One region of the Herbaspirillum sp. B65 genome, then DNA from elsewhere that is predicted to be linked to it. Evidence: predicted binding sites of a transcription regulator. Region 1 holds the regulator's gene; the other holds the start of a gene.
What was found. The regulator FliA, encoded in region 1, starts transcription of late flagellar genes. The targets are predictions, from matches to a motif close to CTAAAGTTTNNNNNNNNNNNGCCGNTA.
Positions count from the first base shown of each region.

Region 2: fliD (flagellar filament capping protein FliD) is a predicted target of FliA. The motif match lies at 12,935-12,961, and genes of this name have one in related genera.

Region 1 covers NZ_BADI01000457.1:899-9,453, forward strand. The annotation lists gene I5W_RS10950 (flagellar basal body L-ring protein FlgH) at 1-161, opposite strand, end outside; gene flgG (flagellar basal-body rod protein FlgG) at 260-1,042, opposite strand; gene flgF (flagellar basal-body rod protein FlgF) at 1,119-1,856, opposite strand; gene flgE (flagellar hook protein FlgE) at 1,947-3,236, opposite strand; gene I5W_RS10970 (flagellar hook assembly protein FlgD) at 3,276-3,998, opposite strand; gene flgC (flagellar basal body rod protein FlgC) at 4,013-4,417, opposite strand; gene flgB (flagellar basal body rod protein FlgB) at 4,424-4,852, opposite strand; gene flgA (flagellar basal body P-ring formation chaperone FlgA) at 5,072-5,809, shown strand; gene flgM (flagellar biosynthesis anti-sigma factor FlgM) at 6,022-6,342, shown strand; gene I5W_RS10995 (flagella synthesis protein FlgN) at 6,374-6,832, shown strand; gene I5W_RS11000 (RNA polymerase sigma factor FliA) at 6,927-7,664, opposite strand; gene I5W_RS11005 (MinD/ParA family ATP-binding protein) at 7,670-8,473, opposite strand; partial or broken gene I5W_RS11010 (flagellar biosynthesis protein FlhF) at 8,508-8,555, opposite strand, start outside.
Region 2 covers NZ_BADI01000775.1:12,545-33,635, forward strand. The annotation lists gene I5W_RS18360 (PepSY domain-containing protein) at 1-2,532, opposite strand, end outside; gene I5W_RS31470 (hypothetical protein) at 2,610-2,837, shown strand; gene I5W_RS18365 (XRE family transcriptional regulator) at 2,982-3,395, shown strand; gene I5W_RS18370 (alpha/beta hydrolase) at 3,485-4,330, opposite strand; gene I5W_RS18375 (LysR family transcriptional regulator) at 4,371-5,285, opposite strand; gene I5W_RS18380 (MFS transporter) at 5,540-6,883, shown strand; gene hmgA (homogentisate 1,2-dioxygenase) at 6,880-8,217, shown strand; gene fahA (fumarylacetoacetase) at 8,214-9,560, shown strand; gene maiA (maleylacetoacetate isomerase) at 9,573-10,220, shown strand; gene I5W_RS18400 (MaoC family dehydratase) at 10,239-10,694, opposite strand; gene fliD (flagellar filament capping protein FliD) at 10,841-12,862, opposite strand; gene I5W_RS18410 (Lrp/AsnC family transcriptional regulator) at 13,172-13,666, opposite strand; gene I5W_RS18415 (aspartate aminotransferase family protein) at 13,811-15,187, opposite strand; gene I5W_RS18420 (GNAT family N-acetyltransferase) at 15,365-16,285, opposite strand; gene I5W_RS18425 (NAD-dependent succinate-semialdehyde dehydrogenase) at 16,322-17,803, opposite strand; gene I5W_RS18430 (NAD(P)/FAD-dependent oxidoreductase) at 17,846-19,138, opposite strand; gene I5W_RS18435 (2-hydroxyacid dehydrogenase) at 19,330-20,256, opposite strand; gene I5W_RS18440 (GNAT family N-acetyltransferase) at 20,276-21,091, opposite strand, start outside.

The sequences.
Region 1 (8,555 bases):
TAGACCGCCGACTGGAAGATCGCACCCGAGGTCGGCGGGGCATAGGAAGCCGGCTGCGGACGCGCCGTCTTGGGACCGGTCACGATGCTGTCGGGCACGGTGGTGCAACCGGTGACAGCCAATACCCCCGCGATGGTGGCCAATTTCAGCGTGTTCTTCATCTCTGCCTCGTCCTTTCTCTGCTACCCACTACCTTGGTTCATGAAACCACATCCCTGCCCTGCTGCCTGTGCTGCTATCGCGCCAAGGCGCTACTGCCTTACAGCTGCGAAATCTTGGCCAGCATCTGGTCGGAAGTGGTGATGGCCTTGCTGTTGATTTCGTAGGCGCGCTGGGTCTGGATCATGTTGACCAGTTCTTCCACCACGTTGACGTTGGAGGTTTCCACGTAACCCTGCCACAGCGCGCCGGCACCGTTGGTGCCCGGGGTGTTGGGGTTGGGTGTGCCGGAGGCGGCGGTTTCCACGTACAGGTTTTCGCCACGGCTTTCCAGGCCAGCCGGGTTGATGAAGGTAGCGACCTGGATCGTACCGATCTGGGTGGTGGCAGTCGATCCCGCCTGCATGATCGAGACCGTACCATCACGGCCCACACTCAGTTTGGTGGTATTGAGCGGCACGGTGATCGGCGGCTGCAAGGTGTAGCCGCTGGAGGTCACCAGTTGGCCCTGGTTGTCGGTCTGGAAGGAACCGTCGCGGGTATAGGCGGTGGTGCCGTCCGGCAGCAGGATCTGGAAGAAACCATTGCCCTGGATCGCCAGATCCTTGTCATTGTTGGTCTGGTTGACGTTGCCTTGGGTGAAGATGCGTTCGGTCGCCACCGGGCGCACGCCGGTACCGATCTGCAGGCCCGAGGGCAATTGCGTCTGCTGCGAGGACTGGGCGCCGGGTTGGCGCACGGTCTGGTACAGCAGGTCTTCGAAGACGGCGCGCGAACGCTTGAAACCGTTGGTGCTGACGTTGGCCAGGTTGTTGGAGATCACGTCCAGTTGCGTCTGTTGCGCATCCAGGCCGGTCTTGGAAATCCACAGGGAACGAATCATTTGTTTCTCCGGTAATCAGCGCTTGCGCTGCGGGTGCATCGGTTGTTCAGGTGCGTGAGCAAGTGCTTGGGCAGCATCAGGACAGCGACAGGATCGACGTCGCCTTGGACGCATCGCCTTCGGCAGTCTGGATCACCTTCATGTTCATCTCGAACTGGCGCGACAGGTTGATCATGTTAACCATCGCCTCCACCACGTTGACGTTACTGCCTTCCAGCGCCCCGCTGGCCAGGCGAACATTGGCGTCGGGCTGGGCCGCACCGGTGATGGTGCGAAACAGGCCATCGTCACCGCGCTGCAGGTTTTTCTCATCCGGGTTGACCAGCTTGATGCGACCCAGCACGTTGACCGCGTTGGGAATGCCGTTGGTCGGAATCGACGACACCGTGCCATCGGCCGCAATGGCCACCGTGGTGTCGGGCGGAATGGTAATCGGGCCACCGTCGCCCTGCACGGACTGGCCGTTCTGAGTCTGCAGGATGCCGTTCTCGTTGATCTTGAAGCTGCCGTTGCGGGTGTAGGCTTCGCCGCCATCGGCGGTCTGCACCGCGATCCAGCCACGGCCCTGCACCGCCACGTCCAGTGCGCGCCCGGTATCCTGGATCGGCCCCTGGGAAAAATCGCTACCCGCTGTGGAATCGACCACGAAGGCACGCGTCGGCAAGCCTTCCCCCACTACCGGCGCCGAACGGAAGGTATTCAATTGGGCGCGAAAACCCGTAGTCGTAGCATTAGCCAGATTGTTGCTGGCGCTGGCTTGTTGCTCAAGCGTGTGCTTGGCGCCCGACATCGCTGTATAGACCAGACGATCCATAAAACCCCTTTGATGTGGCGCCAACCCCCGGCGCCACCGATTGAAACCGGCCACCGGCGACGCCGGCAGCCTTGCTACATGCGACTGCTATCAGCGCAGGCTGACCAGAGTCTGCAGCACGGTGTCCTGCACCTTGATGGTCTGCGAGTTGGCCTGGTAGACGCGCTGGGCCACGATCATGTTGACCAGCTCGGCAGTCAGGTCGACGTTGGAGTCTTCCACCGCACGCGCCTGCAGGGTACCAAAGGTACCGGTGCTAGGCTTACCCACCAGCGGACTGCCAGCCGCACCGGTAGCCTGGTACAGGTTGTTGCCAAGTGGCTGCAGGCCGTTGGGATTGGCGAAGTTGACCAGCACCACGTTGCCCAGGTTCTTGGTCTGCTGGTTGCTGTTAGAACCAACGATGGTGCCATCCTTGTCGATCGAGAAACTCGACAGCGTGCCCGGGGGCATACCGTTCTGGTTCTGAGCCAGGTTCACGAAGGCCGAACCGGTCTGGGTCGTACCGGCATAGTTCAAAGCGATGGTGCTGGCGAAGTTGCCGCCACCGGCTGCAATGTTGGCATTGGGGCCAGTCGAGGTGAGGTCGATGGTCATGGAGCCACCACTGACCAGCGCACCGGTCGAATTGAAGGTCATCGAACCCAGCTTCAGCGGCGTGGTGCCGCCCGAGGTAGTCACCAGGGTGTTGCTGCCGACCTTGGCGTACACGTCCCAGGTCGTGGTGGGTGGGGTCACCGCCGTATTGGGCGGGTTCTTGACGTAGTAGGTCTGCACGCTATAGGGATTGCCCAGGCTGTCGTAAATCGTGACGCCGGTCGAATTGGTATAGGTGGTCGGATCGTTGGCGTTGAAGACCGTGGTGGTCGGAATATTGGGCGAGCGCGAATCCAGATTGACCTTGGTATTGATGGTGGTGGTGGTGGTGGCAGGAATCGAGGAGGTATCGATCTGCAGCGCCACCGGGTCACCGCCCGAGGCGCCGGCAGCCCAGCCCATCAGGTAGGCGCCATTCATGCTGGGATTGACGATGTAGCCGTTCTTGTCCAGCTGGAACTGGCCATTGCGGCCATACATCGGCGATTGGTTGGTCAGGGAAGACGACACCTGGAAGAAACCGTCACCATTGATGGCGATATCCAGCGGGTTATTGGACGAGGTGATATTGCCTTGAGTGAATTGTTGCGACACATCGGCCACGGTCACACCGATGCCCACCGGCGAGTTGCCGGAACGGTTCATGGAATTGGCGTACATGTCGGCAAACTGGGTCTGCGACTGCTTGAAACCCACCGTGCTGGCGTTGGCCACGTTATTACCGATGACGTCCAGGCTCTTGGCTGCACCGTTGAGCCCGCTCAGGCCTTGTTGAAAACTCATGAGATACCCCCTTGTTGCGACAGATGTCGGTAATAACGATTAAAGAATCTGCACCACGTCGGTCGGCTTGATGGTGCCGACGTTGGTGACATTGAGCTTGACGCCGTCCGCGGCCGTCGAGACGCTGGAGACGGTGCCGAAAGACAGCGCCGTGGCCGCCACTGCGGTGCCATTGTTGGAGGCGCTGACGGTGAAGGTGTACTTGCCATCGGGAGCCTTGCCACCCGAGTCGTTGCTGCCGTCCCAGATCACCGGGACGGCACCTGCTGCCTGGGTACCGAGATCGGTGGTGTGCACCACGGCGCCGGTGGCGTCCTTGATGGTGACGATCACCGAAGACGCCGTGCCGGACAGGTTCACACCCAGCACCGCCTTCTGGCTGGTGACGTCGTTGCCGTTGGCATCCTTGCTGGTATCGGTCATCAACTGGATGTTGTTGCCCGGTGCCAGCACGCTGTGGCCGATCATGTTGGCCGTGGACAGCGCTTGCGAGGAATTGATGCTGCTCATCAGCGTGGACAGCGAGTTGTTCAACTGGCTGATGCCCGAGACCGTCGACAACTGGGCCATCTGGCTGGTCAGTTGCGAGTTGTCCATCGGGTTGCTGGGATCCTGGTTCTTCATCTGCGCAATCAGCAGCGTCAGGAAGCGGTTCTGGATCGCATCCGGGCTGTTGTTGTCGAGGCTGGAAGAACTGCTGGTACTGGAAGTGCTGCTCGCACCGTTCATTGCGCTGAGCAGGTCATTGGAGACGATGGCCATGGTGGGAATCCTGTTTATTGTCCGATGGTAAGGGTCTTGACCAGCATGGCCTTGGCCGTATTCATCGTTTCCACGTTGGTCTGGTAGGAACGGGAAGCCGAGATCATGTTGACCATTTCCTCGACCGGATTGACGTTGGGCATGGCCACATAGCCATTGCCATCGGCCAGCGGGTGCTTGGGGTCGTAGACCAGCTTGGGCGGTGCCTGGTCCTCGACCACGGCGGCCACCTTCACGCCGCTATCCTTGACGTCACCCACCGGAATGGCCTGGAACACCACCTGCTTGGCCTTGTAGGGCGTACCGTCGGGGCTGGTGGCGCTGTCGGCGTTGGCGATGTTGCTGGCCGTGGCATTAAGACGTTGAGCCTGGGCGCTCATGGCCGAACCGGCCACATTGAAGATATTGGAAAGGGACATGGTTTATCAACCCGGTTGGATGGCGTTCATCATGGCCTTGATCTGGCCGTTCACGGCGGTGACGCCGGCTTCATAGCGAATACCGTTGTCGACGAATTCATTGCGTTCCACATCCAGATCGACCGTGTTGCCGTCCACACTGCCCTGTGCCGGCGTGCGGTACTGCAAGGCAGTACCGCCGATGCTGCCCGGACCGTTGTCGGGCGCAGTGCCGGCCACGTGGGCCGCCGAGGTACGCTCCAGTTGCAGCGGCGGCATGGCGCTGGTCTTGTTGTCCAGCGCGTTCTTGAGCGCATCGGCAAAATTGACGTCACGCGCCTTGTAGTTGGGCGTATCCGCGTTGGCGATATTGGATGCCAGCACCTGCTGGCGCTGGGCCCGCAGGTTCAGCGCCATCTCGTTAAAACGGAAGTAGTCGTCGAGCTTAGAGACCATCAGGTCCTCCGGAAAAACCGGCGCCGCACCGCCCCTGCCTGGGCAGGTCGCGCACTGCGCCGATGATGGAATTACGTAGGCTTGATCATACGTTTGCCCTGCGCAACCTAAGGGGCGATAAAGAGAGAAAAGCCTCCCCTGTTTGCGCTTTTGACCTCGCGCGCGCGAAGTAACATGGCTGCCAAGATTCGCTGTGCCCTCACCGGCAAGTTGCACAAAATGAAACACCTTCTCCGCGCCCTGCGCCCCACCCTGGCCGCCCTGCTCCTGCTGTGCGGCAGCCTGGGCCAGTTCGCGCCTGCCCTGGCGCAAAACGACCCCAACACCCCGCAAAAGCAGGACTTGCAAGTCGTGCAACAGGTTGCCGAGCAATTCCTGAAAAGCCAGACTTCCGGCTTGCCCGGCAGCGTCACCGTCACCATCGATCCCGCCGATCCGCGTCTGACCCTGGCCAGTTGCCTGGAACCGCAAGCCTTCATGCCCAATGGCGGACGCCTGTTCGGGCGCACCACGGTGGGCGTCAAGTGCATCGCCCCTTCGCCTTGGACCATTTACCTGCGCGCCAATGTACAAGTGATCTCGGACTACTTGGTGGCGGCCGTGCCCCTGGCCCAAGGCCAGACCATCAGCGCCAGCGACATCACCCGTATCCGCGGCGACATGTCAGCCCTGCCCAGCGGTGTGCTGACCGAAGAGTCGCAGGTCATCGGGCGCGTGGCCAACATGTCCCTGCGCGCCGGCACCCCGCTGCGCATGGATGCCATCCGCAACCAACGGGTGGTGCAGCAAGGCCAGGCGGTACGGGTCGTCTCCAATGGTCCGGGCTTCCAGATTTCTACCGAGGCACGCGCCCTGACCAATGCCAACGAGGGCCAGATGGCCCAGGCCCGCACGGCGGCCGGCCAGGTGGTCAGCGGCATTGCCAAGGCTGGCGGGATCCTGGAAATCAATTATTGAGCTGGCTGATGCCGCTTGGCCATTGATATGAAGTAATTTTCCGGGCCGGGCGGTACGGAGCCACTCCCGAACGGCCTACCAGGGAAGATGTGAAGAAAATTTCCGGCATTTCTTCATTTTGCGGCCCAGGATGTTAAAGTTTGCTCAGAATTGGTCGATAATCCATACGACAGGCGGGTGCAAAGCGCCCCCACCCTACAAGGACTACTGCCGTGAACGTTAACGACGCCCTCAAATCCGCTGCCCTCAACACCGAGCAGACGCAGACCCAGACCCGCAACAACGCCCAGGCCGGCGCTGCCAGCGGCAATGGCGCGCCGGCTGCCGCAGCCGCTTCGGACAGCGTGCGCCTGTCCAGCACCTACCAGGCGCTGGAGACCAAGGTCAACAGCAACAGCAGCAGCTTCGACGCCAAGAAAGTGGCCGAGATCAAGGCCGCCATTGCCAACGGCACCTTCCAGATCGATCCGGAAAAAGTCGCCAATGGCCTCATCGATACCGTCAAGACCCTGATCAGCGCCCGCCAGGCCTGATCGTCCATCGTTCGATCACAGGATCTTTCGCATGAATCCGGCCAGCAAGTTGCAATTGGAACAAGCCGCCCTGTCCCGCCTGGTGGAAAAACTGCGTCAGGAGCAGGCCTTGCTGGCGGAAGCCACGGCGGAAGGCTTGACCGACATCATCTCCGAAAAAGCCAGCATTGTTGCCGAAATGTCCACCCTGGCCGGTAACCGTCATCTCCTGCTGGGCCAGCTTGGCTACAGCGAAGACGAAGCCGGGATGCAGAAATGGATGAATGAACAAGGCGACGAGACCGACAAGGATGTCTGGGCCAGCATGTTCGAACTGGCGCAGGACGCCAAGGAATTGAACCGCGTCAATGGCTTGCTGATCGGCAAGAAGCTCTCCATCAACCAGAGCGCCTTGACCATCCTGCAAGGCAAGACCAGCGCCGGCAACTTCTATGGACCGGATGGCCAGAGCAGCATCAAGTCCTCTGGCCGCAGGCTGGGCGTGGTCTGATAGCTGTACTCTCCCGCATCATGCAAAAAGCCCGGCAGTGCCGGGCTTTGTCGTTTTTGACGCCGCACTTTGGCAGCATGGAGCGTGTCGCGCCTCAGGCCACCCCACTCCAGGAATGCTCGCGCAGATAGGTGCGCATCCGCGAAATCGCCTGGCTATGCAACTGGCATACGCGCGACTCGGACACCCCCATGACGGCGCCGATTTCCTTGAGGTTCATTTCCTGCTCGTAGTACAAGGCCATCAAGATCTGCTCGCGCTCGGGCAAGGCCTTGATGGAATCGACCACGGCGTCGCGAAAGCCGCCATTGATCAGGCTCTGCAGCGGGTCGTCATCGGCTTCGCCCGTCTGGTAGCGGTCCAGGAAGTGCTCATGACCGCCCTCATCGTCGTGGAAGTCTTCGTAGTAGATCAACTGGTGGCCACCGCATTCGGTCAGCAGCGATTGATACTCGACCAGGCTGATCTTCATGTGCTGCGCCACTTCCGCTTCCTGCGGCTGGCGCCCCAGTTGCTGCAACAGCGCCTGCATGGCTTCCTCCACCTTGCGGGCATTCTGGCGGATGCTGCGCGGCAGCCAGTCGCTGCTGCGCAGTTCATCCAGCATGGCGCCCCGGATGCGCTGTACGGCATAGGTCTCGAACTGCGCGCCATGGGTTTCCTCGTAGCGGTTGACGGCGTCGAGCAAGCCCATCATGCCGGCCTGGATCAGGTCGTCCACCTCCACGCTAGGGGGCAACTTGGCCTTGAGCTGATGCGCCAGTTTCTTGACCAGCGGCGCATGTTGCTCCAGGACGTCGTTCTTGCCCTTCTTTCCCTTGACGTTATACATGCACGTCACGCTCCCAGGCTGGCACCGTCGGTAGCCATGCCGTAAGTGCTGCGAGCGCTGTCAGCACCCGCCGTGAATCGCTTGGACAGACGCTGGAAAGCCAGTGCCGCCCCGGCGAAGGGGAACACATCCATCACTGCCCGGCCCTGACCGGTAGCCCGGCGTATATGGTCGTCGGCCGGGATGGACCCGAGGAAATTCAACTGCGCCGCCAGATAGCGGCTGGCCGCCTGGGCCATGTTGGCATAGACAGTACGCGCTTCGGCCTCGGTGGCGTCATTGACGATGAGGCTGAAGGGACGACGGCCGATACGGTCGCTCAAGCTCTTCAACAAGACATAGGCGGCCTTGATCGAAGAGGCCGTAGTCGAGACCTGAATCACGATCTCGCCCATTTCCATGGTCGGTACCGGCAGCGATTCATCGCGCGCCAGCACGCCATTGACCAGCGTGATTTCAGCCTGTTCGATAAGGCTGTCGAAGATCTCGGCCAGGCGCCCGGCATCCGGGTCAGTGGCCTGGGGCACGCTGCGCCGGGCGATGCGCGCCATCGAAAAACCCTCCGGCAAGCGCCGTGTGGCTTCGACCAGAGTACGCTCCATGCGGGCGACTTCCTGCAGCGTGGCCACGTCGTGGCGCAGGCCGATGCGGGTCAAGAGTCCAGTACTGGCAACGTCGCCATCCACCACCAGCACGCTGTGCTTGGCCTGCGCCAGCGAGGCTGCCAGATTGATGAGCATGGCGCTTTTCTCTTCTTCGCCCAGCACCGAGAAGAAGGTAAACAGCCTGGGTACCGGACGCTCCAGCATCCGCCGCAGACCTGTTGCCTGATCGATGTCGTAACTAGCCAAAGCTCACCTCACGCAGTCCTTTGTCATTCATGGACATGGC
Region 2 (21,091 bases), on a different contig from region 1:
GTTCTGTTCGATCAGTTCATGCACGGTCTGTTCGCCCAGGGTGGCGTTGAGCACCGCATCCACGCCGGCGGCCATGCCTTCCAGGCTGCCGCAGACATACAGCACTGCGCCCTGTGCGATCCACTGGCGCAGTTCCGGCGCGGCTTCACGCAGGCGATCCTGTACATAGAGGCGTTCGGCCTGGTCGCGCGAGAAGGCCAGGTCCAGGCGTGCCAATTGGCCTTGCTCCAGCCACTGAAGCAATTCCTCGCGGTAGAGGAAATCGTAACGTTCGTTACGTTCGCCAAAGAGCAGCCAGTTGCGCTTCTGCCCAGCCTGCACGCGTGCGCGCAAATGGCTGCGCAGGCCGGCCAGGCCGGAACCATTGCCGATGAAGATGGCGGGGGCATCGGTGTCGAGCGGGGCGAAGCCGGCATTGTCCAGCAGGCGCAATGGCAGCGCTCCCTCGAGGGGGGCGTATTCGGTCAGCCAGCCGGAAGCCAGGCCCAGGCCGTCTTCATGCTGCACCTGGCGCACCAGCAGGTGCAAGGCACCATCCTGGGGCACCGAGGCCACCGAATAGGAACGTGCGGCCAACGGCTGCAACTGGTCGGCCAGGGCTTGCGCCTCGTTGGCCGGATGCGGCGGCAGGATGCTGCCGGCCAGGGCCTCGGCCAGCGTGCACTCGGCGCCCTGGTGGCGCACCCGCGTAGCGCCATCGAGCTGCAGTCGTTGCAGCAGCAGGGCGATGCGATCGGGGGCATGGCGCGGTTGCACCTGCACCAGCGCACCGGCTTGCCAGGCGGGCAGGGGGCCGCTTGGCGGTTGCAGTTCCAGGTGATACAGCGGTTCGCCCTGGCTGCCCGGATTCATCAGTACGCGACGGCGCAGGGTCCAGCTCTGCCAGGTCGGCGCGCTAGTGGGCAGGAGCTCGGCCACGTTGGCTTGCAGGCCGTGGGCGGCCAGTTCGCTATCCCATTTGCGCAGCGCCGAGGCGGCCATGCGGTCTACTTCCACCAGCGGGAACAGGGGCGTGGCGCCGCACTGGCGCAGGCCGTGCTCGAGCGTGTGGCCAAAGCCGCAGAACTGGGCGTAATGGCGATCGCCCAGCGCCAGGATCGCGTACTGCACATGGGACAGCGATTGCCCGGCCGCCTGGCGCAGACGCTTTTCGAAGCCGCGCGCGCTGTCGGGAGCATCGCCTTCGCCAAAGGTACTGGCGATGAAGAGGATGCGGCGATGATGACGCAAGCTCTCCAGCGTGGTCTGCGCCAGCGCTTGCAGGCTCACGGACAGGCCGCTGCGGCGCAGGCCGGCAGCGGTATGCAGGGCGATGCGCTCGGCCTGGCCGGTTTGCGAGGCGTGTACCACCAGCACTGGATCGCCCTGCGTGGCGTCGGCCGCGTTGCGGGTGGCCTCGCCCAGGCTTTCGCGTTCAGCGCGCAGGGCCGCCTTCTTGCGGCGACGGTCCAGGTAGAGCATCCAGCCGGTGATGCCGAAGAGCGGCATCATCAGGCTGGCGATGGCCATGATGATGCGGCCCGGCAGGCCGAAGTAGGTTCCCATGTGCAGCGGATAGATGGCCGTGAGCAGCTTGCCGCCACGGCTTTTGTCTTCGTAGCGCTCCAGCTGCTTGACCTCGCCGGTTTGCGGCAGCACCACCATACGGTTGCGCGCCCGCTCATGCGGCGCATCGTGGTCGAGGAAGAAGATCTGTAGCGGTTGCGAACCCTGCTCGGGCAGGCGCAACTGGGCGTTCTGATAGTCCGGGGCCAGCGCCAGGAAACTATTCCAGGCCTGGGTCAGCTCCAGCGGTACGGCGACATGTGCTGCCTCTTTCTTCTTGCCGGCGTCGCGCTGCATGGGCGCTCGGCGGCTCTCGCCGGCCAGCGTGTTGAGGCCATCCTTGAACCAGTCCAGCGCCCAGTAGGCGCCGGTAGTGGCCAACAGCACGTAGATCACCAGCAACCAGGTGCCGATGACCGAATGCAGGTTCCACAAGAAGGAGCGCCCCTGCAACTGCCAGTCCAGCCGCAGCCAGGCGCGCAGCGACCAGGGCCGGCGCGGCCAGCGCAGGTACAGACCCGACAGCGCCAGCATCAGCAGCGACAGCGCCAGCGTACCCAGTACGATCTTGCCGATCTCGGTGGGCAGCAGCAGCCAGCGGTGGAAGCTTTCGGTGAATTCAAAGAACGCGGCCCCCTTTAGCGGCGGCAGCAGTGCGCCGGTATAGGGATCGACATAACGTATCTCGCCCCGACGTACGCCCGCTGGCGGCGCAAATATCACGCGCACCGCGGCCCCCGATTCCGAGGACAGCAGCATGTTGGTCACACGTTGCTCGGGCCTTGCCTGGCGCAAGCCATCCAGGATCTGCTGCGGCGTGAGCGTGGCCTGCTGGCGCAGCTGCACGTGCATCACGCCGGGGTTCAGGGTTTCCAGGATTTCCTCGCGGAAAGCCAGCATGGCGCCGGTCACGCCGATGGTCATCAACAGGGTGCCGGCAGTGATGCCGATGAACCAGTGCAACTGGAACCAGATTTTCTTGAACATGTATCAGTAGGGCGGCGGGCGCGGGGGCGCCTTGTTGATCTTGTCTGCCGTGCCGCAGGGGAGCGGCCGGCGTGTCAATGACCGCCAGCGCGGGCTGGGTGGGTCAGCCCGGTATTATAGATCAAATGAAAATGATTCTTATTGATATCTTGGGGGGTGAAGTCACTCGCATGGTCTGGTCCGAAAGGCTTCAATTTTCGGTGGAAATTTCTTTATGGCAAGATTTTGGTTCCTCCGAGCTTGCTACTCTTGCCCCCCAATCAGGTGCAGGTCACGTCCAAGATTTGCTCGGGTGCAGACAATGATTCTTTTAACGGAATATTCCTTGGGGGGAATATGGAAGTGCGATGCGAAGACAGGCAATAAGCATTGGTATGAGACATATGTGCCGTTAGCGGACAAACTGTACGAGCTCCATCTCAAGATATTGACAAAGGAGGCAGGCGGAAATGGCAAAAAAGTTTAGCGAATTGCGCGCGGCCATGCGCCCGGAAGCGCAAATACAGGCACAGGCTAGAAGCGACTCACTGCAGACCAGTATCAAATTGCAAGCGCTTCGGAAGAGTCTGCACATCACGCAGGCGAGTCTGGCGGAAAATCTGCAGGTGCAGCAAGCGGCCATCTCCAAGATGGAAAGCCGCGATGATTTGTTGGTCAGTAGTGTGATGGACTTTGTACGCGGACTGGGCGGGCAGTTGGTATTGACTGCCACCTTCCCTGGAAACAAGACTTTCGACCTGACGCCGGAACCGGTGACGGTGCGGCGCTCCAGTATCGCTCTTGCGGAAAAGCCTCGAACCAGCAACCGGAGAGTCAAGCAAGGTAACGGAACCAGACGCGTTTCTGTCAGAGGCGCCGTATAAGTTTGGGTGAGACTTAAAGGTTTGTTTCGACATTGCTGTCCTGATGGCGATCAGCCTAGGGCCTGTTCGCACTTAATCGCACTCGCAGATTAAATGTAAACAGGCCCCAGCATCATCTTCACCATCGTGCGCGTCAGTACGCTGTGCGCATCCGCAGCCACATCCACCACGTCCAGATGATGCGCCTGCGGCAGCGGCACCACTTCCACTGCATGACCGGACTGGCGCAGCGTGGCCGCATAGAGGTCGCGCTGGCGCTGGAATTCTGCGGATTCCTGACCTCCGGCGCACAGCAGCGCCTGCACGCCATTGGGCAGGGCCAGCAATTGCGGGCTGGCTTGCAGGGCGTCCGAGGGCGACAGGTGCAGCACTTCGTTGAGGTAGGACAGGCGCACCGGTTCCAGGTCGTAGATGCCGCTGATGCCGCACAGGCCCCGCACCGGTGCTGCGCCCAGCGAGGCGATCAGGGCCGCCAGATGGGCGCCGGCCGAGTGGCCCATGAGCCAGATGGCGTCCGGGTCGAAGCGCAGCGCCGCCGCCTTGGCGTATAACAGGCGTAGCGCACGGCCGCAGTCGGCGGCGATGTCGCCCATCCTGACCTGCGGCGCCAGGCGGTAATTGATGAGGGCTACGTTGATGTCCTGCGCCAGGTAGGGCAGCGCCACCTGGCTGAACTGGTGCTTGTCCAGCGAACGCCAGTAGCCGCCGTGAATGAAGACCAGCAGCGGTCGTCCATTGCTGCGACCAGGGAAGAAATCCAGGGTCTGCAGTGTGTCCTCGCCATAGGGGACGTCCGCCAAGTGCGGATGTGCCTGGCGCGCAGCCTGGCCTTCGCTAGCGAAGCGGTCGAAGTAGGCCTGGAAATCGCTGATGCCCAGGCGCACGTTGTATTGCCGGTCCAATGCCTCGCGGTCATAGTCGCGGTAGATGTTCATGCCTCTCCTCCCTTGGCCTTGCAGGCCCGTTCTTATCGGTTCATTCAGCGAAATGCTCGGAAATCAGGTTGCGCAGCCAGACATTGCCTTCGTCCTGATTGTAGCGGCGATGCCAGAACATGTTGGTCTGCAGGGCCGGCAGGCGTAGCGGCGGTTTGATGTAGCGCAGTCCGAAGGGGGCGGCGGCGCTCTCGGCCAGCTTGCGCGGCACCGTCACTACCAGCGCGGTGCTGCTGACGATGTAGGGCACGGCCGTGAAGTGCGGCACACGAAAGCGCACGCTGGGCAGGATGCCGGCTTTTTCCAGGTTCTGGTTGATGCGGTCGTAGGGACTTTCCTGCGACGACACCATCAGGTGCTCGGCGGCAAGAAACTCCTTCAAGCTCACCTCGCCGCGCTTGTCCAGCGCATGGCCGAGGCGAAACATGCTCACGTATTCCTGGCGGAACAGCCGTCGCTGGTAGAGTGCTTCCGAGAGATTGTCGAAGGCGCCGATGGCCAGGTCCACCCGTCCGGCTTCCATCTCGCTCTTGAGGTCGATGTTGCCGGCCCGCACCGTGGAGAGGCTCACCCCGGGCGCCACGCAGGCGCAAGCCTCGATCAGGCGCGGCATGAAATAGACCTCGCCGACATCGGTCATGGCGATGGTAAAACGTCGCTCGCTGTCCTGCGGCGCGAAGCCTTCCTGTAGATTGAGAGCGCGTGCCACCTGTTGCAGCGCCGCAGCCACCGGCTCGGCCAGGTGCTCGGCAAAGGGCGTGGGCTGCATCCCCTGGGCGGTGCGCACAAAGAGCTCATCGCCGAAGCTGCGCCGCAGTCGGGCCAGGGCATTGCTCACCGCTGGCTGCGACAGGCCCAGCCGGCGCGCCACGGAGGAAATCTGGCGTTCCTGGAAGACTTCCTGGAAGACCACCAGCAGGTTGAGGTCGATATCGCGCGGTTCGATGAGGGCCATGGTCGGGGCAGCTCGGCAGTGGGCTTGCGTGCGCTGCAATATTCATGAAATGAATGGATCGTATTTTCGTATTTATATCGTAAAAGATGGGCGATTGCACTACAGTGACGTCGCCAGTCATACCAGCAAGAGCCACGCGGCCCGCCCCGCACAGACGGCCACGCAGACTGCGCAAACTGCCATTTTCAGCCGCATCGGCGCGCAGAGGGCAGACAAAAAACTAAAACAATGTAAAGACAGACGAGGAGCAAGACATGAGTATCCACGCAAGTGGCGCTCTCCCCACGGTCCATGTGGACCAGGTGGTGGAGCAGGGCCGGTTTGGCGCTTTCCAGTTCAGCCTGTTGCTGCTGTGCGGCCTGTGCCTGATCATCGATGGTTTCGACGTGCAGGCCATGGGCTACGTGGCCCCGGCCATCATCGCCGACTGGGGCGTGAGCAAGGCCAGCCTGGGACCGGTGTTCGGTGCCGGCCTGTTGGGCATGTTGCTGGGTTCGCTGGTGCTGACCCCGGTGGGGGATCGCTATGGCCGGCGCCCGGTCCTGATCGTGTCCACGCTCTTCTTTGCCGTTTGCATGTTGGCCACGCCCCTGGTGAGCAGCCTGGATCAACTGCTGGTGGTGCGCTTCATCACCGGCTTCGGGCTGGGCAGCATCATGCCCAATGCGATGGCGCTGGTGGGGGAGTTCAGTCCTTCGTCTTCACGCGTGACCCGCATGATGCTGGTGTCCTGCGGCTTTACCGTGGGGGCTGCTGCCGGTGGCTTCGTCAGTGCCGCGCTGATCCCGCACCACGGCTGGCATTCGGTGTTCTGGGTCGGTGGCGCGGTGCCGCTGGTGCTGGGCCTGGCCATGCTGGTCTGGCTGCCCGAATCGATCCAGTTCCTGGTGTTGCATCGCCGCCCGCGCGCCCAGGTGGCACGCTGGTTGCGCAAGCTCGATCCGGCCATCGTCATCGATGACAAGAGCGACATCGTGGTCAAGGAAACCAAGGCCGAAGGGATGCCGGTGGCCGCCCTGTTTCGCGATGGCCGCGCCGGGGTGACCGTGCTGCTGTGGGTCATCAGCTTCATGAACCTGATCAACCTGTATTTCCTCTCCAACTGGCTGCCCACGCTGATCCATGACGCCGGCTATTCCACCCGCACGGCGGTACTGATCGCTACCTCGCTGCAAGTGGGCGGCGTGATCGGTACCTTGTCCCTGGGCCGCTTCATCCATCGCTTCGGCTTTACCCGCGTGCTGGGTGTGTGCTTCCTGCTGGCCTGCCTTTCCATTGCTCTGATCGGCAAGGTGGCTGCGATCCCGGAACTGCTGTTCGTGGCGGTGATCGTGGCCGGTTTTTGCATCGTCGGCGGCCAGCCGGCCGTCAATGCGCTGGCCGGTACCTTCTATCCGACCACGCTGCGCTCCACCGGCATCGGCTGGGCGCTGGGCATCGGCCGCATCGGTTCGGTGGTGGGGCCGGTCATCGGTGGTCAATTGATCGCCTTGCAGTGGAGCAATGGATCGCTGTTCATCGCCGCCGCCGTCCCGGCCCTCATTTCAGCGCTGACCATCACGCGCTTGCATCGTCGTTCCCAAGGAGTTTCTGCATGAATACCGTCACCGATTCTGCCGTCAGCCATCACGTGCATACCCGCGGCTACCAATCCGGCTTCGGCAATGAGTTCGCCACCGAAGCGCTGCCGGGCGCCTTGCCGGCGCACCAGAATTCGCCGCAGCAGGTGGCCTACGGCTTGTATGCCGAACAGATTTCCGGCACCGCCTTCACCGCCCCGCGTGGCCACAATCGCCGCTCCTGGTTGTATCGCATCCGGCCGGCAGCCGTGCATCATCCCTTCGAGGCGATGCCGCGCGGCCTGCTGGTGAGCCACTTCGACGACGTGGCAGCGCCGCCCAACCAGTTGCGCTGGGATCCGCAGCCCATGCCCACGGTCCCCACCGATTTCATCGAAGGCCTGGTCACCGTGGCCGGCAATGGCTCGCCGCAGGCGCAGAGCGGCTGCGCCATCCACCTGTACGCGGCCAATTGTTCGATGACTGATCGCTTCTTCTATTCGGCCGATGGCGAGTGGCTGATCGTGCCGCAACTGGGGCGCCTGCAATTGCGCACCGAGATGGGCGTGCTCGATATCGAACCGCAGGAAATCGCCGTCATCCCGCGCGGCGTGCGTTTCCAGGTGCGCCTGCCGGATGGTGAGGCACGCGGCTACATCTGCGAGAACTTCGGCGCGCTGCTGCGCCTGCCCGATCTCGGCCCGCTGGGCTCCAACGGCTTGGCCAATCCGCGTGATTTCGCCACCCCGCACGCCTGGTACGAAGACCGCGAAGGCGACTTCCAGTTGATCGCCAAGTTCGGCGGCAACCTGTGGCAGGCCCGCATCGGTCATTCGCCGCTGGACGTGGTGGCCTGGCACGGCAACTACGCGCCCTACAAGTACGACCTGCGTCACTTCAACACCATCGGCTCGATCAGCTACGACCATCCCGACCCGTCGATCTTCCTGGTGCTGCAATCGCAGAGCGACACCCCCGGGGTGGACAGCATCGACTTCGTGATCTTCCCGCCGCGCTGGCTGGCCGCCGAACACACCTTCCGCCCGCCCTGGTTCCACCGCAACGTGGCCAGCGAATACATGGGTCTGATTACCGGGCAATACGACGCCAAGGAAGGCGGCGGCTTTGTGCCCGGTGGCGGCAGCCTGCATAATTGCATGAGCGGCCATGGACCGGATGCGACCACCTTCGAGAAAGCCAGCCGCATCGATACCACCCAGCCGAACAAGGTGGACCACACCATGGCCTTCATGTTCGAGACCCGCAACATCCTTTGCCCGACCCGCCATACCCTGGACACGCCGACCTTGCAGCGTGATTACCAGGACTGCTGGCTGGGCATCCAGAAGAACTTCAACCCGGAGCGCGCATGAGCCTGCCTAGCCTGAAACTGAACGAAACCCACGACACCGAGCTGCGTAGCTGGGTAGAGAGTGCCAATGCGGAAAACTGTCCTTTTCCGCTCCAGAATCTGCCTTACGGCGTGTTTCGCCGCACTGGCAGTGAAGAAAACTTCCGGGCTGGCGTGGCCATCGGCAACCAGATCCTGGACCTGCCCGCGGCCCAGGCCGCCGGTGCCTTCTCCGGCTACGACGAAGCCACCCGCGCCGCCGCCCATGCAGCTTGCAGCGGCAGCACCCTCAATGCGCTGATGGCCCTGGATACGGCAGCCTGGTCGGCCCTGCGGCTGGCGCTGTCGCGCCTGCTGCGCAGCGGCTCGCCGCACCAGACCGAACTGGCTGCCTGCCTGGTGCCGCAAGCCCAGGCCGAGTACGACGTGCCGGCGGCCATCGGCGACTACACCGACTTCTACACCTCGATCCATCACGCCACCACGGTGGGCAAGCTGTTCCGTCCTGACAATCCACTGTTGCCCAACTACAAGTGGGTACCCATCGGCTATCACGGCCGCGCCTCCTCCATCGCCATCTCTGGCCAGCAGTTCCGCCGCCCGGTGGGCCAGACCAAGGCGCCCGATGCCGATAGCCCCAGCTTCGGTCCCTGCAAGCGGCTGGATTACGAATTGGAAATGGGTATCTTCATCGGCACAGGCAATGCCCTGGGTGAGCCGGTACCGATGAGCCAGGCCGAGGACAAGGTGTTCGGCCTGTGCCTGTTGAATGACTGGTCGGCACGCGATGTGCAGGCTTTGGAATACCAGCCGCTGGGGCCCTTCCTGTCCAAGAGCTTCGCCTCCACCATCTCGCCCTGGATCGTCACGCTCGAAGCGCTGGCGCCCTACCGCTGCGGCTGGACCCGCCCGGCCGGCGATCCGCAACCCTTGCCCTACCTGGATGCGCCGACCCTGCGCGAGAGCGGCGCCTTGGATATCGAACTGGAAGTGCTGATCCAGACCGCGGCCATGCGTGAAGCCGGCACTGCGCCGCAGCGGCTGTCGCTGGGCAACTATCGCGATGCCTACTGGAGCGTGGCGCAACTGGTCACGCATCACACCGTCAATGGCTGCAACCTGCGTCCGGGCGACTTTCTGGGCACGGGGACGCTGTCCGGTCCCCAGCCCGAAGAAGCAGGATCGCTATTGGAACTGAGCACCGGCGGCAAGGCGCCACTGACCCTGGCCAATGGCCAGCAGCGCGTGTTCCTGGAGGATGGCGACACCATCATCCTGCGCGCGGCGGCACGTCGCGCAGGCCGACCCATCATCGGCTTTGGCGAAGCGGCCGGCACCGTGCTGCCCGCACGCCACCTGGATTGAGGAAGCACGCGCATGACTACCCTGTACAGCTATTTCCGCAGCTCGGCCTCCTACCGGGTGCGTATCGCCCTGAATCTGAAGGGCGTGGCCTACGAGACGGCCGCGGTGCACCTGTTGAACCAGGGCGGCGAGCAATTGCTGCCGGCCTTCACGCAAGTCAATCCGCACGCCCTGGTGCCGGTGCTGGCTGATCAAGGGCGCTTGCTCACGCAATCGATGGCCATGCTGGAATACCTGGAAGAGCGCTATCCGGCGCCTGCGCTGCTGCCGGGCGACGCCTTTCAGCGTGCCCACATCCGCGAACTGGCCCTGGCCATTGCCTGCGAAATCCATCCGCTGAACAACCTGCGCGTGCTGCGTTACCTGAAGCACCAACTGGCGGTGGACGAAGCCCAGAAAACCGCGTGGATCCAGCACTGGATCAAGCTCGGCTTTAGCGCGCTGGAGCAGCAGCTGGCCGCTGACACCACGCGCGGTCATTTCTGTGTGGGCGATGCCCCGACCATGGCCGATTGCTTCCTGGTGCCGCAGATCTTCAATGCCCGCCGCTTCGAGGTGGACATGGCGCCATACCCCACGCTATGCGCCATCGACGCCGCCTGCAATGCCTTGCCGGCCTTCCAGCAGGCGCATCCGGCGCAACAGCCGGACGCCGCCTGAGCGCGCTGTGGGCCGCGTTCAGCCCTGGGGGCGACGCGGCACCAGCAGGTTGCCGGTCATGATCAGCACCGGCTCATCGTGCTGGTTATAGGTCGTCACGCGGTGGTTGAGGAAGCCTTGCTTGGGTTTGGATTGCGAGGTCTGGATGGCCAGCACCTCGGCTTCCAGCCGTAATACGTCACCGGGCCGGGTCGGACGCGGCCAGCGGAATTCATCGAAGCCGGCACCGATCAGCCCGCCCTGGATATGCAGGGTATCGACCAGCAGGCGCATGGTCAGCGCGGCGGTATGCCAGCCGCTGGCGGCCAGTCCCCGGAAGAAGCTCTGCTGGGCCGCCTGCTCATCCAGATGGAAGGGCTGGGGATCGAACTGGGCGGCGAATTGCTTGATGGCGTCGGCCTCCACGGTGATTGTGCCCGGCGAGCGGAACACCTGGCCGGGGTGGAAGTCTTCCAGATGGTTGAGTGCGTTCACTGCGTCTCCCTTGGCGTTACGCATGAGGACATGCTTGTTTTGTGAGTGAGGCAGGGGCCAGTATAACGACACACAGGAAAAGCAACAGGCCGCAGCGGACTTCTCCGCTGCGGCCTGTTGGCCTTTTGCTCCCGACGCAGTGACGATCAGGACGACTTGGACAACTTGCTCAACTGCTGCGTCAGATAGCTCTGGCGCGATTGCATGGTGGCCAGGGTGACGTTGAGGCGGTTGAACTGGTTGGTATAGGCATCCTTCAGGTTCTGCAGGCGCGTATTGGCAGCGGTCTGCTGGTCGGTCACGATCTTGAGGCTGTCCTGCAGCCCCTTGGTCTTGGTGGCCAGCGTGCCGTTGTCGCCCAGGATCGAGTCCATCAGCTTCTGCAGCTTGGGCACCACGCCGCCGCTGCCAGTGAAGAGCTTGCTGACCCCTTCGAAGTCCTTGCCCGCCGCGGTGGTCAGCTTGCTGGCGTCCAGCGCCAGCGTGCCATCCTTCTGGAAGGAAATGCCGACCTGCGACAGGTTGGTGCCGCCATCATCGCCCAGTGCGCCCAGCATGGTGCTGCGGATCTGGTTCATCATGCTCAACACCGAGGATTCGGCCGCCAGCGGCGAACCGGTGCTGGCCTGGCCCTTGGTGGTGGATGGGGTCTGCTTGGTCAGGCCGGCCACCGCCTTGGCCAGCGTGTTGTAGGCGCTCACGAAGTTGTTGGCCGCAGTGGACACGCCGCTGGTGTCATTGGTGATGGCCAGCGTGAAATTGTCGGCCGAGGTGGTGACCTTGCTCAGGTTCAGGGTCACGCCCGAGATGGCATTGCTGACCTTGTTGCTGGTGCTGGTCACGGCCACGCCATCGATGGTCAGCTTGGCATCCTGCGCCTTGGCCAGTTGCCCCATGCTGCTGCCCACCAGATCGGCATAGTCGTTGTTGCCGGTCAACTGGATGGCGTCGGTGCCGGTGGGAGTGAGCACCAGATGGTCCTTGCTGCCATCGTTGCTGATGCTGGCGGTCACGCCCGTGTTGGCGTTGTTGATGGCCTTCATCACGTCATTGAGGCCGATGGCGCCGCTGCCATCGAGGTCGGTAGGGGTGATGGTAAAGGACTTGTTGCCCACCTGCAGGGCCAGGTTGCCGTTGCTGTAGGTCTTATTGGTATCGACGCCGGTGCTGGTCACCGTGCCGCTGGGGTCGAAGTTGAACACCGAGAAATTGCCCGTGCCGCTGACCCGCAGGTTGTTGGCTGCGCCAGTGTCTTTGGCAGTCAATACCAGGTGATCGTTGGTGCCATCGCTGACGATGGAGGCATTTACGCCGGCTTCACTGGCATTGATCGCATCGCGCACGCCGGCCAGGGAATTGGTCTTGGGCTGGATCAGCACGGTCGAGCCGTTGCCGGTCTTGATGGCCAGCACCCCATTGTCGAAGGTGCTGCCGGGGGCGATGGCGGCCGAGCTGACCTTGACCGCCTGCGCCAACTGGCTCACCCCGATGCTGTACTTGCCGGCGGCAGCCTTGGTGGCATCGCGCGGCGCCTGGATCTGGGTGGTCGAGCCGGCCACGCTGGGATCGTAGCTCAGGTCCGACATACTGTTGTTGGCGCTGACCTTGATGGTATTGGCCGTGCCGGTGCTATTGGACTCCAGCACCAGGTGGTCGCCATTGGCATCGGTAGTGATGGAAGCCGTCACGCCCGCCTTGGAGGCATTGATCGTATCGCGCAGCCCGGCCATCGTGGCATCGGCCTTGAGGGTAATGAAGGTGGGCTGGTTGGTGCCGATCTTGATGGCAATCGTGTCGCCCGAACTGAAGGTGGTGTTGCTGGAATAGCCACGCGACTGCAGCTTTTGCGCCAGCGCCTTGGTCGAGTCGTCGCTGTTGGCGTCGGCCGTGAAGGGATCGGTGGTCAGGTTGCTGCCGGTGCCGGCGTTGGTCAACGTGCTCTTCTGCGCGCTGAAGCTGGCCGCGGTCATCGCCTTCAAGGCGGTCTGGTAGCTCGACAGGGCGTTCTTCAACGACCCATAGGCCGAGATGAGCGTGTTGAAGCCGCTCTCCTTGGTCTTCAGCGGTGTGAGCTTGGACTTGCTTTCGACGGCGATAAGCTGGTTGACCAGCGTCGATACATCGAGCGGACCGGCCGATGTCGAGATGGTACCGGTAGAAGTTGCCATGAATGACCCCTGAACAATGATGAGCTTTTCTTGTATTTTAAGAATCTGACGAAGCGTCAGATTCCCGAAGGTTAACGGCAGCTCTTTACAAAAGTAAAGGGTGAGTTTGCTGACAAAAAATGACTTTTGTCTGCAGTTTTGATGGAGATTCGATGGAGATTGGGCGCGCGAGCCCGTCAGCAAAGGCCGGTAGCGCGATGGAGGGAGGGGGCGCAGAGCACCCGGCAGGCAAGAAATAAAGCGAAAAGTGTACAAAACTTCACGTCATGCCCGGAAATACCGATGGCAGGCCGGTGCCTGCCAGCCGGTTTAGCTCTGTATGAACTTTTCCAAAGGATAGTGATGCTTGACGAAGGGCGACTTGATGACGATGTAGCTGAAATACTTCTCGATGCGCAGGTTCTGTTCCAGCAGCGACTCGATCACGCTCTGGTAATGCACCACGCTACGGGTCATGAACTTGAGCAGGTAATCATAGCCACCGCTGACCAGGTGGCATTCGATGATTTCATCGACGTTGCGGATATAGGACTCGAACTTGGCAAAGTCTTCGCGGCGATGGTCCGACAGCGTCACTTCGGTAAACACGATCTGCACATCGGCCAGTTTTTCCAGCCGGATGTAGGCGCCATAGCCGCTGATGTAGCCGGCTTTTTCCAGGCGCTTGACGCGGATCAGGCAGGGACTGGGCGACAGGCCCACGGCATCGGCCAGGATCACATTGGTAATGCGGCTATTCTGCTGCAGGTGACACAAAATCCTCAGATCGATCCGGTCCAGTTTCAACGCGCCATTAGTCATCATCTTGCCTCGGGTTATTCGACAGCACCGGCCTGACTTGCTGGGATGGCGTCCACAGCACAGGCAGGCCGGTTGTTGCAGGGCATTTTAACCCCTTAAGCCCGTATTGCTGCATCCGGTCAGGGGCTTCACTCGCATTCAGGCGTCTTATTTGACGGCCTGGCGCACGTCGGGCTGGGCCAGCACTTCGTCGAGGATGGCGCGCAGGCGCGCAAACATCAGGGCAAAGTCTTGCTCGGTGTAGCACAGCGCCGGCGCAAAGCCCAGGATGTTATCGCCAAAGGCACGGAAGATCAGGCCGTGGCGATAGGCCACCTGGAAGATGCGCTCATGCAGCTTGAGCTCGGGTGCAAAGCGCGCCTTGGTGGTCTTGTCGGCCACCAGTTCCAGCGCGCCCAACAGGCCACGGCTGCGGGCGTCGCCCACCAGCGGATGATCCAGCAGCGCGCGCAGGCCGCCGGCAAACACCGGCTCCAGGCGCCGACCGTTTTCCAGCAGGCCGCCTTCTTCGTACAGGCGCAGCACTTCCAGCGCCACCGCGGCACTGACCGGATGGGCCGAGTAGGTCTGGCCGTGGCCCACCACCGTGCTCATCGGCGCGCCATCGGCGATGCCCTGGTAGACGCGGTCCGACATCATCACCGCACCCATGGGCGCATAGCCGGCCGTCAGACCCTTGGCCATGGTCATCAGGTCGGGCTGCACATCTTCGTCCAGGCAGGCGAACATGGGGCCGGTGCGACCGAAGCCGGTGATGACTTCATCCACCACGAACAGGATGTCCAGTTCATTGCAGGCCAGTTGCATGGCCTTGAGCCAGCCCTTGGGCGGCACCACCACACCGCCCGAGCCCTGGACCGGTTCGCAGAAGAAGGCGGCCACGTTGTCGGCGCCCAGTTCGGCGACCTTCGCGCGCAGTGCCTGCACCGAGGCCGCGATGATCGCTGCATCGTCCTGCAGTTCGCTGCGGTAGGGATAGGGCGAGGGCAGGTAATGCTGGGTCGGCAGCGGCAGGTCGAAATGGAAATGGAAATTGGGCAGCGCCGTCAGGCCGGCACCTACCGAGGAAGAACCGTGATAGCCGCGCTGCAGCGAGATGAAGTTCTTCTTGGTGGGCTTGCCGATGGAGTTGTGGTAGTGCGTGATGTAGCGGATAGCCGCGTCCACCGCATCCGATCCGCCCAGCGTGAAGTAGACGTGCTGCAGCGATGCCGGGCTGATGTCCACCAGTTTCTTGGCCAGCAGGATGGCCGGCTCCGAGGCGAAGTGGAAATAGCCGGTGGCATAGGGCAGGCGTTGCATCTGCTCGGTGGCGGCGCGGATCACGCTCTCTTGTCCATAGCCGGTATTGACGCACCACAGGCCCGAGAAGGCATCCAGCAACTGCTTGTCCTGCTGGTCGGTCAGGTAGGCGCCGTGGCCGGACTTGAGGATGATGGGCCCCAGTTCTTCATGCTCGCGGAAGCTGGCAACAGGGTGGATCAGGTGGCTGCGGTCAAGGGCGGCCAGGGAAGAAGTTTGCATAGAAGAGGACTCGCTGAGGATGGCGTTGAACAAGGCAGTGCAGGTGGCACAACCGGCATGTGTTCTATGCTATGCCGGCCTCATCGCAGGCGCTGCGCAAGATGCAGGGCCGAAAAAGCATCTTCATGGGTTTTGCGGGCGGCCATAGCATTTTCTGCGGCAGCCGCCCGCAAGTCTTCAGCCCAGCGCCTGATTGACGATGGAGAACAACTGCATGTCCGGGTTGTGTACCGGCGGGGTGCCCTTGCACATGCGCGTGACGTGGTCCACGCAGGTCACCCCCAGCTTGTCCAGCCAGGTTGGCAGGCCGGTCGATTCGAACACGTCGATGCGGATGAAGGAATCCGAATAGGTATTGATCCAGTGTGCGATCAGCCCCTTGGCGCGTTCGGTGTCGGGCGCTACCACCGGGCCGATCACGCGGCCATGGCCGAAGCGACGCACCAGGGCGAAGCCGAGCATCTCGCCATCGCGATCCAGCGCCACCCCTTCGGAGATTTCCAGCAGCGCCAGCAAGAGCTTGCTGCGGTCCATGCCGCTGGCTTGCGCATCCAGCTCCAACAGCCTGGCGACGTCATTCTTGCCCATCGGCCGTACCCGTTCGCCCGGTGGCAGCGAGACCAGCACCGGTTGCGCCGAAGCGCCCTGGAACTGATGCAGCACATCCTGCTGCACGAAGCCCAGTTGCTTGTACAAGGGCATCCCGGCGGCCGTGGCATTGACCATCAGGCTGTGCGCACTGACCTGGCTGGCCGCATGTTGCATCAGGCGCCGCCCCAGGCCGCGCCGTTGCAGCTCGGCCTGTACCAGCAGCATCCCGATGACCGCATGGTGCTCGCCATAGGGGGTACAGACCACGCTACCGACGATGCGCAGCGGGGCGTCCGAGGCGGTGTCTTCCAGCAGATAGCCTTGTCCCATCTGCAGCAGGAAGTCCCAGTCTTCCAGTCGGTGCGGCCACTTGAAACGCAGCGAGAGCCGGTGACAGGCCCCCAGGTCATCGGCTGCCATGGGTCGCAACAGCAGGTCCGGCAAGGGCGCGCGGACCTGCTGGGCGATCTGCCCGGGATGGGAGTCAGGGGGGGACAGCGCAGGCATGTGGGCTCCTGTTCGGTTCAATGAGGGAGAGTCGACTCAGAGCTGACCCTGGCAGACGTACTTGGTATGCAGGTAGTCGTCCAGGCCATGCACCGAGCCTTCGCGGCCATAGCCGGATTCCTTGACGCCGCCGAAGGGCGCCGCTTCGGCGGCCAGCGCACCTTCGTTGACGCCGACGATGCCGCTTTCCAGCGCATCGGTGACGCGGTGGATGCGACGCACGTCGGTCGAATAGAAATATGCCGCCAGGCCGAAGGGGGTGGCATTGGCTGCGGCCACGACTTCTTCTTCGGTGGCAAAGCGCGTGATCGGCGCCACCGGGCCGAAGGTTTCTTCGCAGCTGCATTGCATCTGGCCGGTGACATCGGCCAGCACCGTGGGGGCGAAGTAGTTGTCGCTGTCGAAACCCGGACCTTGCAGGCGTTGACCGCCGGTAATGACGCGCGCGCCGCGTTCGATGGCGTCGCGCACGTGCTGGTCGATCTTGGCAATGGCGCGGGCATTGATCATGGGGCCGATCTGCGAGGCCGGATCGGTGGCGGGGCCGACCTTGAGCGCGGCCACGCGTGCGCCCAGCTTGGCCACGAAGGCGTCATAGACCTTCTCTTGCACGTAGATGCGGTTGGGGCTCACGCAGGTCTGGCCGCCGTTGCGGAACTTGGCCGCCATCACGCCATCGATGGCCGCATCCAGGTCGGCATCGTCGAACACGATGAAGGGTGCATTGCCACCCAGTTCCAGCGAGAGCTTCTTCAAGGTGTCGGCAGAGTGGCGCGCCAGGTGCTTGCCCACTGCGGTGGAGCCGGTAAAGCTGATCTTGCGCACGCGCGAGTCGGCCAGCCATACGTCCACCACTTCCGGCGTACGTTCGCGCGAGGCGGTGACGATGTTGATCACACCGGCCGGCACACCGGCTTCCAGCGCCAGGCGGATGATCGCCAGCGAGGTCAGGGGCGTATCTTCGGCCGGCTTGCACACCACGGTGCAGCCTGCGGCCAGGGCCGGGGCGATCTTGCGGGCGATCATGGCCGCCGGGAAATTCCACGGCGTGATGGCCGCCACCACACCCACCGGTTCCTTCAGCGCCATCATGCGGCGACCCGTGACCGGGGCCGGGATGATGTCGCCATTGGCACGCGTGGCTTCTTCGCCAAACCATTCCACGTAGCTGGCCGCATAGGCCACTTCACCCTTGGCTTCGGCCAGGGGCTTGCCCTGTTCGCGCGAGATCAGACGGCCCAGGTCTTCCTGGTGCGCCAGCAGCAGATCGTTCCAGCGCTTGATGATGGTAGCGCGCTGCTTGGCCGGCGTAGCGCGCCAGGCCGGGAAGGCGGCCGCGGCCGCATCGACTGCGGCGCGGGCATCTTCGGCATTGCCATCGGGCACGCTGGCAAACACTTGGCCGGTGGCCGGGTTGCTCACTTCCAGCACGCGACCATCGGCCGCTGCGCGCCATTGGGCGCCGATCAATTGGGTACCGGGCATCAGGTCCGGGCGTTGCAGTTCGAGTGAATTCATGGCGGGCATTCAGTAAAAGTTAATACGGGAGACGAGGAGCATTCAGGCCAGCTTATCCTTGAGCTGGTAATACAGGCCGATCATCGGCAAGAACCAGGGCGGGCCGAAGTGGCCGGGGATGGCCGGCCACTCGCGTTCGCGCCAGGGATTGGCCAGTGCATCGCCGGCCATGACCTGGGCCATGCACTGGCCCATGTGTACCGACATCTGGGTGCCGTGGCCGCTATAGCCCATGGAGTAGTACAGGCCATCGCGTTCGCCGGCCTGTGGCAGGCGGTCGCGCGTCATGTCGACCAGGCCGCCCCAGCAGTAATCCAGGCGCACCTGGCCCAGTTGCGGGAAGGTCTCATGCAGGCCCTGACGCAGGATTTCGCCGCTGGCCGCATCGGACTGCGGGCTGGAAATCGCAAAGCGCGCCCGGCCGCCGAAGACCAGTCGGGTATCGGGCGTCATGCGGAAATAGTGGTGGATATTGGCCACCGTGGTGTAGGTGCGCTGCCGGGCCAGCAGGCTGGCGGCGCGTTCGGCGCCCAGCGGTTCGGTCACCACGATGAAGCTGCCGACGGGCACGATGCGGCGGCGCAGCCAGCCGAAGCTGCCATAGCCGCCGTGGCGGCTGGCGCCGGTGGCCAGCAAGACCTGCTTGGCCAGCACCGTGCCGCGCGCGGTGTGCACGCGATGGCCGTGGGTCTGGCCGATGCGTTCCAGGCGGCGTACTTCGGTGCTGGTGTGGATGGCCGCACCATGGCGCTCGGCGGCCAGCGCCAGGCCATAGGCAAACTGGCCCATGTGCATCTGTGCGCTGCGCTTGTAGAGCAGGCCGCCATGGAAGCGTTCGCTTTGCACCTCGGCACGCACGCGTGCGGCATCCAGGATTTCCACGTCGCGGTCCACGCCATCGGCGATGAGGCGCTCGGCGCTGCGTTGCAGGGCTTCCATCTGGTAGGGCCGGGTCGCCATCTTGAGCTTGCCATGGCGCAGGAAGTCGCAGGCGATCTGTTCTTCCTTGACCAGGCGCGCTACGGTATCGACCGCATCGTCATAGGCGTGATACCAGGCGCGTGCGCGCTCCACACCGACCTTGGCGGCCACCTCTGCATAATCTACCGCCAGGCCATTGTTGACGTGACCGCCATTGCGCCCCGAGGCTTCGGCCGCCACGTGCGGGCCGGCTTCCAGCACGACCACCGAGGCCCCGCGCTTGGCCAGCGCCAATGCGGCTGAGAGCCCTGTGAAACCGCCACCGACGATGGCCACATCGACTTGCGCCGGCAGCTCGCGGGAGGGGGAGATGTAGAGCGGGGCAGAATCGTTCCAGTAGGATTCCAGCTTCATGGTCGGGGCAATCGGGCAGGTAAGTGGATAAAGGGCAGGGCGGTACGCCACAGGACGTAGCGCGCCATACCATCAAGGATAAAACGCCTGCGCCAGACGGGGGGCGCAAACTGCACCCGCCAAGTGGCATGGGATGCCGTTCTTGGCTGGGCAATCGGCATTTTGTTTGCCATGGAGCAGCAGGGTGGGCTTCAGTACCCGCGCTGGCGGTCGATCAGACCCAGCAAGGGCAGGCCGGCCTGATGACGGCGCAGGTTCTCCAGCACGGCATCGACCGCCCCATCGGGCTGGGTCATGCTGGCGATGTGGGGCGTGAGCACGATGTCGGGGTGGCTCCAGAATGGATGGCCGGCCGGCAGGGGTTCGGTCTGGCATACGTCCAGCACGGCCGCACTTAACTGTCCTTCCTGTAGCGCCGCCAGCAGATCATCCTCGACCAGGTGGCCGCCGCGTCCGACGTTGATCAGCGCCGCGCCGCGTGGCAATTGCGCAAACAATTCACGGCAGAGCAGGCCACGGGTGTCATCGGTCAAGGGCAGCAGGCACACCAGCACATCGGTACGCGCCAGGAAGTCCTGCAAGCCCGCACTGCCGCTATAGCAGGTGATGCCCTCCAACTGGTGCGCCGAACGGCTCCAGCCGGCGCAGGGAAAGCCCAGTCCCTGCAACTGCTGCAGCACCGCGCGGCCCAGCATCCCCAGGCCCAGCACGCCGACCCGGCAAGCCGAGGCCGGCCGCACGCGATGGGCTTGCCACACCTGTTGGCGCTGCTGGCGCGCGTAGAGGTGGGCCTCGCGATGCAGGCCCAGCACGGCGTGGGTGACGTACTGCACCATGCCGGCGACGATGCCCGGCTCGGTCATGCGCACCACCGGCAACTCCGGGGGCAGGATCGACATGTCGAACTGGTCGATGCCGGCGCCCACCGAGAACAGGATCTCCAGGTTGGGGAAGCGCTGCGCGATATCGTCCGGTGGCGTCCAGGCGGCCAGGTAGCGCACGCTGGCGCCATCGCCGTCATGCGGCCAGATATGGAAGGGCAGTTCGGGCGCCTTCTGGGCAAACAATTGTGCCCATTCGGCGCCACGTACCGGGTCGGCCTTGTAGAGAAAAGTCATGATGTCTGGCGCGCGCCTTTCAGCCCAGCGCCTGGTTGATGATGGAATAGGTACGCCATTGCGCGTGCGCCTGCGGCGGCGTGCCGCGGCACATGCTCACCACGTCGTCCACGCAGACCAGGCCGATCTCCTGCAGCCAGGGTTTGAGGCCGCTCCTGCCGGGCACGTCAATGCGCAGGAAGCTGCCGGGATACTGGTTGACCCAGAAGGCGATGAGCGTCTTGGCGTCATCCACATTGCTGGCGATCACCGGGCCGATCACGCGACCGCGACCGAATTCGCGCAGCATCGCCACGCCCTTGACCTGACCATCCTGTTCCAGCACCGCCACCTCAGCAAATTGCAGCAGGGTCTGCAGCAGGGTGCTGCGGTCCATGCCGCTGGCCTGGCGGTCCAGCGCCAGCAGGGCGGGGACTTCTTCTTGTCGCAGCGGTCGGATCTGCACCCCCGCTGCCAGCGTCAGCGGCGCCTTGGCACTGTTGCTCTGGTGCTGGCTCAGGGTATCGGTGACCACGAAGCCCAATTTCTCATAGAGCGGGCGACCTGCTTCGGTGGCATTGAGCAGCACGCTGCGGTTGCCGGCATCGCGCAGCAACTGCTGCATCATGGCGCGGCCCAGGCCGCGGCCCTGCAGCGCATCGGCGATGATGACCAGTCCCAGTGCAGCGTGATCGGCACCGGCTGGGCACAACATGCCGCTGCCGGCCACCGTGCGGCTGCCATCCGCTTCTTCCAGTTCGACCGTCCAGCTGCGGCTGACGCGATGGTGGAATTGCCAGTCAACCAGCCGGTGCGGCCATTTCAAGTGTTGACTCAAGGCATGGCAACTGGCCAG